Regions from separate parts of the Shewanella piezotolerans WP3 genome, predicted to be linked through region 2. Evidence: predicted binding sites of a transcription regulator. Region 2 holds the regulator's gene; each other region holds the start of a gene.

Evidence for each region. Region 2 encodes MetJ, which represses methionine synthesis genes. Its sites were predicted from a motif close to TAGACGTCTAGACGTCTA; they were not measured.
Region 1: a site for MetJ is predicted at 1,336-1,353, ahead of thrA (bifunctional aspartate kinase/homoserine dehydrogenase I). Genes of this name have one in related genera too.
Region 3: a site for MetJ is predicted at 1,309-1,326, ahead of metK (methionine adenosyltransferase). Genes of this name have one in related genera too.

What each region holds. Positions count from the first base shown of each region.
Region 1 covers NC_011566.1:3,965,978-3,968,258, forward strand. Annotated here, with positions in the region: gene thrA (bifunctional aspartate kinase/homoserine dehydrogenase I) at 1-1,185, opposite strand, end outside; gene slyD (peptidylprolyl isomerase) at 1,898-2,281, shown strand, end outside.
Region 2 covers NC_011566.1:4,779,775-4,782,055, forward strand. Annotated here, with positions in the region: gene metB (cystathionine gamma-synthase) at 1-793, opposite strand, end outside; gene metJ (met regulon transcriptional regulator MetJ) at 1,003-1,317, shown strand; gene SWP_RS20305 (sulfite exporter TauE/SafE family protein) at 1,595-2,281, shown strand, end outside.
Region 3 covers NC_011566.1:4,452,459-4,454,739, forward strand. Annotated here, with positions in the region: gene tkt (transketolase) at 1-849, opposite strand, end outside; gene metK (methionine adenosyltransferase) at 1,370-2,281, shown strand, end outside.

The DNA of each region.
Region 1 (2,281 bases), 810 kb from region 2:
TTGATGACGCATCTCGATAGGTTCTAGTAGCTCACTCTTAAGTTCTAGATCGAACTCCTGCTCTAACGCATATTTGGCTTTAGCAGCGTCTTCGGTAGCCACACAGAAACTAATGCTGTACTCAGATGAGCTTTGTGTAATCAGTGATACAGACACCCCAGAACGAGATATAGCACCTAATGTACGACTCGCCATCCCCACCATACCTTTCATACCAGGCCCAGAAACATCAAACATAGTTTGATCATCGAGATTTGAGATCGCTTTTACATTTAGCCCGGTTTCATCTGGCTCATTAGACACTAGGGTGCCAACGGCTTGAGGATTTAACGTATTTCGGATGTAGCAGGGAATGTGGTATTGAGCAATGGGCGCTACTGTTTTTGGGTGTAAAACTTTTGCGCCAAAATAAGAAACTTCCATCGCTTCTTGGTAACTCATCTGTGAAAGAAGCTTGGCGTCGGTGACCACTCGAGGGTCCGTATTGTAAACACCATCGACGTCGGTCCAGATCTCACAACAACTTGCTTGTAGACACGCTGATAGTACCGCTGCGGAGTAATCGGAGCCATTACGACCTAAAGTCACTATCTTACCGTCGCTATCTCCAGCGGTAAAACCAGGCATAACCCACACATGAGCAGCGCTCAGATCTAACGCGCCGAACCGTAGCTTACTCGCTTCAATATCAACCACAGACTCCAACCGCGGACCATGGCCTACCAGCAGCGATTCTGGTTCCAATATCGCTGACGAATAGTCAGCGGCCTTCATCACCTCAACCATTAATGCAGAAGACAGTTTCTCGCCGCCCACTAACACAGCAGCCTCTACACTCTCAGGGCACTCATTGAGCAGGCTCATACCGGCAAGCTTATCGCTCCAAAAGCTCATCTGCTGCTGCAATCGATTGGCTAAGTGTTGATTTTGCTCGCCAGTTAAAGAGCTCGCAGCCTCAGCATATAAAGCATTAAACACTTGCTCAACTTTAGCTAATACAACTTTATAGTCGCCGCCTTTTACCGCGACCTCTACCATTTCAATTAAACCATTGGTCACCGTTGCTGGCGCAGATAATACCACCGCTGTACTCTCAGCTTTTGCCGACTGGATTACAATATCGGCTGCAGTTCTAAATCGCTGCCAATTTGCGAGCGAGGTTCCACCAAATTTCATTACTTTCATCGAAAACTCCTTGTGCCGCGCCACGTTAAGAAACAAAAAAGCCCGCTCCTTTGTGGGGAGCGGGCTTGATATTTAACTTATATCAGGTTGTGCTTAGCCCGCCCCCACGTTGGTAATCGTGGTGGTTGTAATAATCGTGGTGATCATTAACTGATGGCTAGACATATAAATTAGGTTTAATCCAATTGGAATAATTTGTGTGCTAACAGAATTGCTTTTTAACCTAGAAGTGTCAACCCCTAAATTATCATTATTGCTATTAATGGCCATTTTCTCGATTAAACAGCAATAAAGCGCTATAAATGGTAATTTTAATAAGTAGTCGTTAATACTCCTTTGCAGCCCCAAATGTTACGTTAACGTAAACATAAACACTACCAATACATATACCATTGTTAATTAACACATTTTACCGAGTTAAAATACTGCAAAAATCAATACGGATTAACGCTATGGGTAATAATCAACTGTTATAACCAAGGCTCATTTTTACATTTTAGCCCCAAAGGCCTAAGCAAGAATCCAGCGCAGTTACTGATAAAATTAAAAAGCACTAATTATGATATTTAGCTATAAGTGGTAGCCAATCACGTTTATTAGGCCAATTCGATTCCTAATAAAGATGTGGCTTAGGTAGCATAAGTCGATCCAAGCTGTCGCAAATTGACACAATCCAAGCTAGAATGCGCGCAAATTACCGATTGGAGCCAGTATGAAAATCACCGAAAAATGTGCAGTAAGCATCCATTACCGATTATCAGATGCAAAAGGCCAGCTTGTAGAAAGCTCTTTTGAAGGCGAGCCGATGCTATATTTGCATGGTGCAGAAAATATGATCCCAGGCCTAGAGGCTGCTCTTGAAGGTAAAGAGCAAGGTGACGTACTTGATGTAACTGTAGATGCAGAGCAAGGCTATGGCGCATACCATGATGGTCTATGCCAAGAAGTCCCATTATCAGCTTTTGGTGACATCGAAGATATCGTACCTGGCATGCGTTTCATCGCAGAAACAGAAATGGGGCAACGTCCTGTTCAAGTGACAGAAGTTAAAGATGACGTTGTTATCGTAGATGGTAACCACCCTTTAGCAGGCCAA
Region 2 (2,281 bases):
TAGCAAGAATTCGCTGGGCATTGGCCTGATGCTCACGAATTCTCACTGCAAGTGTTCGAATTCCGCGCAATGTAAGGTAACTATCAAATGCACCACCCGTTAGCCCTAGCGTATTCGACCACCAATGCAACAATTCACCCAACTCTTCATCTTTAGCCACCACGGCTCCACCAACTACATCGCTGTGACCATTGATGTATTTAGTGGTCGAGTGAATAACAATATCAGCGCCAAGTAAGAGAGGTTGCTGCAAGATAGGCGATAGAAAAGTGTTATCAACCACAACTAATGCACCAACTTCATGACTAGCTGCGCTAATAGCTTCGATATCAACGACCCGAAGTAATGGGTTTGAAGGGGTTTCTAGCCAAACCATCTTAGGTTGTTTGGCAATCGCAGCAGCTAATGCACTGGCATCAGTTTGATCGACAACTTCTAGCTTAAACTGGCCTTTCTTAGCCAAATTAGTAAATAAGCGATAACTGCCACCATAACAATCATGAGGCACCACTAATAAGTCATCAGGACCGAGTAAACTTGTCGCTAGAGTAATTGCCGCCATTCCAGTGCATGTCACAACGCCAGTACAGCCTTTCTCTAGTTCAGCAATTGCATCACCGAGAATCGAGCGAGTTGGGTTACCTGAACGGCTGTAATCAAAATCTCTTGGATTTTTGTGACCGTCAAAAGAATAGTTTGTAGAGAGATAAATGGGGGGCACGACTGCACCATGTTGGGTATCGGACTCAATGCCTTGGCGCACAGCAGCGGTGGCTAGTTTACGCTCGGTCATGTACTACTCCTCTCTCTACATTTTCTTATTAGGGATGTCTGGACGTCTAAATGTACCTAAGCTATCCACCCTCGTCAACCAATTTAGCCGTTTAGACGTCCAAGCATTTAGAAATCTATTTGCATTTGTCATAAAATAGAGGCAATAATTTGACTGTGCTGCATAAGGGGTTAAAATCTGCCCCGCATTTTAAAATTACAGGTGAGTCAATGACTGAGTGGAACGGCGATTATATCAGCCCATATGCTGAACACGGAAAAAAGAATGAGCAAGTGAAAAAAATTACTGTCTCTATTCCTTTAAAAGTACTCAAGGTGCTTACCGATGAGCGTACACGCCGCCAAGTGAATAACTTACGTCACGCCACCAACAGCGAGTTACTCTGTGAGGCGTTTTTGCATGCATACACAGGTCAACCTCTGCCAAATGATGGCGACCTATCGAAAGATAAGCCTGACAGCATGCCTGCGGAAGTAAAGCGTCTCATGGATGAAATGGGCATCGAGTGGGAAGAACTAGAATAACTAGAATTACTATATTATTAAATCGAGGGTCTTAAGAGATCCTCGATTTATTTTATAGCGCTCTCTATCAGTGCAGCGCTATTCTTGCTGAATAATTTGCAAAAAAATGCGGGTAACTATTTAGCAATATCTGGTATTTGACTATAGCGACTTAATACCGCACTACACGCGGTTGTCACTGAATTCTAATCTACGCTATTTGTCTTAGCTGGACATTGCACTCCTAATTAATCTGCACTTCCTTAGTGAGTTCTAAAGCCATCACAGGGCTATACTGATGTTAGATCCAAGCACACTTATTCTCGCTTCACTGATCATTTTTTGTGGTGCATTAACTCAAAGCTTAATTGGCTTTGGCTTAGCTGTGGTTGCCAGCCCATTGCTATATATTATCGAACCCTCGCTTGTGCCAGCTCCGGTGATCTTGATGGGTTTTTCAATCGCTGCACTAACGCTGTTTAGAGAACGAGGGCAGCTTGAGTTCAATGGACTGCAATATGCGTTACTCGGACGCATTCCTGGCGGGATTTTAGGTGCGATGCTGATTCTAACGGCACCTCAAGCAATTCTGGGGCTTGCTATTGCCTTTATTGTGGCCTTAGCGGTCGGTTTCAGTCTACTCAAATTTAGTCTACCCGTTAATCGCTTTACACTGTTTATGGCAGGGGTATTGTCAGGGATCTTCGGCAATATTGCCGCTATTGGTGGACCGCCACTGGCGATACTGCTTGCCGGTAAAGATGCAGCGCAGTTTAGAGCGGCTCTATCAGCATTTTTTATCTTCAGCTCTATGATCGCTTTAGCCATTCTAGCGTTCGCAGGCCTATTAAAACTTGAACACCTGTGGGTTTCTTTGATGTTACTGCCGTCAGTTATACTCGGCTATGTAGTGGCAGGAAGACTGGTTGGCAAGGTCGATAAACAAAAAACCAGAGCTTTCACTCTGGTCTTGTGTAGTGTAAGT
Region 3 (2,281 bases), 330 kb from region 2:
TGCACCGTGTTCCCAACCTAGGAACTCACGTGCAGCTGCAATTTCAGCATCACCCAGTGGCGCGCCGTGACAATCATGGCTGCCAGACTTGTTTGGTGAACCAAAACCAATCGTTGTTTTACAGCAGATCATAGTTGGCTTGTCAGTCACTGACTTAGCTTCTTCGATAGCGGCGCGGATAGCGTCGCTGTCATGACCATCTACGTTAGCAATTACGTGCCAGCCGTAAGACTCAAAACGCTTAGGCGTATCGTCAGTAAACCAGCCTTCAACGTGACCATCGATAGAGATACCGTTGTCATCCCAGAAAGCGACTAGCTTACCAAGACCTAAGGTACCCGCTAAAGAACAGGCTTCGTGTGAGATACCTTCCATCAAACAGCCATCGCCTAGGAAGCAGTATGTGAAGTGGTCAACAATGTCATGACCTGGTTGGTTAAACTGTGCCGCTAATGTTTTTTCAGCAATCGCCATACCGACAGCGTTACTGATACCAGCGCCTAGTGGGCCAGTGGTTGTTTCAACACCAGGTGTGTAACCATATTCTGGGTGACCAGGTGTTTTAGAGTGAAGCTGACGGAAGTTTTTCAACTCCTCGATTGGCAATGCATAACCCGTAAGGTGAAGCAGAGAGTATATAAGCATAGAACCATGGCCGTTTGACAAGATAAAACGGTCACGATCAACCCACTCAGGGTTGTTTGGGTTGTGCTTTAGGAAATCATTCCATAGCACTTCAGCGATGTCAGCCATCCCCATTGGTGCACCTGGGTGACCAGAATTGGCTTTTTGAACGGCATCCATGGTTAATGCACGGATTGCGTTAGCGAGTTCTTTACGAGATGACATGCTCTCTCCTGCGTCGTGTTGGGTATTGAGGCTTAGATCTAGCGAAAGGCAGCAAGTGCGGTATCTGCTTAACCTTCTACTACAGCAAAATTTGGAGCCATATTTTCGCCTACTAGGCAGTAGGACGCAAATTTAATTCACCTGATATGAAAAATTATCGAAACATATTATTCATTACCTATGACACTCTAACCATATTTAACAACACCTTAACTTAATTGCGAACGAATTTAGCTAAGCAAAAATAAAATATTCCACAGCTAACCGCTCAATAATGGCAATTGCTTGATCATTTTTTTATCAGAACAAGCTAGCGAACCAAACAAGTTTATAATATTTTTATCAGTAACTTAGAAAAAACCAGCGTTATTATCCTTGTACCTATTAGGGATTTAATAGCGTGGATTACTGCACAAAATTAAGTGAAAAGGGTGTCATCCAAGCTGTTTTCCACTAAGATAGCCGTCTAGATGTAGATACTTCTACACATTCAAATTGTTTAAAGACGAGATTTACCATCATGGCAAAGCACTTGTTCACCTCTGAGTCGGTCTCAGAAGGTCACCCAGATAAAATCGCCGATCAGATTTCTGATGCGGTACTAGACGCAATTTTGGAGCAAGATCCAAAAGCACGCGTAGCATGCGAAACTTATGTCAAAACTGGCATGGTTATGGTTGGCGGCGAAGTCACCACTTCAGCTTGGGTTGATATCGAAGAGATCACCCGTAAGACCGTACGTGAAATCGGTTACACCCACTCAGACATGGGTTTTGATGCTGACTCTTGTGCAATTCTCAATGCTATTGGTAAACAGTCTCCAGATATCAACCAAGGTGTTGACCGCGCAGATCCTAAAGAACAGGGTGCTGGCGACCAAGGCCTAATGTTTGGTTATGCAAATAACGAAACTGACGTGTTAATGCCTGCGCCTATCACTTACTCACACAAGCTGGTTAAGCGTCAATCTGAAGTACGTAAAGACAAGACCCTTCCGTGGTTACGTCCAGATGCGAAAAGTCAGGTGACTTTTGCGTACAACAACGACGGTAGCATTGCGGGAATCGACGCTGTGGTCCTTTCAACTCAGCATCGTGAAGACGTTAGTCAAGCGGATCTGATTGAAGGTGTTATGGAAACCATCATCAAGCCAGTACTTCCGGCTAAGTGGTTATCTAAAGACACTAAATACTTCATCAACCCAACCGGCCGTTTTGTTATCGGTGGCCCAGTAGGCGATTGTGGTCTAACAGGTCGTAAGATCATCGTTGATACCTACGGCGGCATGGCTCGTCACGGTGGCGGTGCTTTCTCTGGTAAAGATCCATCGAAGGTTGACCGCAGCGCAGCATACGCAGCACGTTACGTGGCGAAGAACATCGTTGCAGCGGGTCTTGCAGATCGTTGTGAAATCCAAGTGTCTTATGCCATT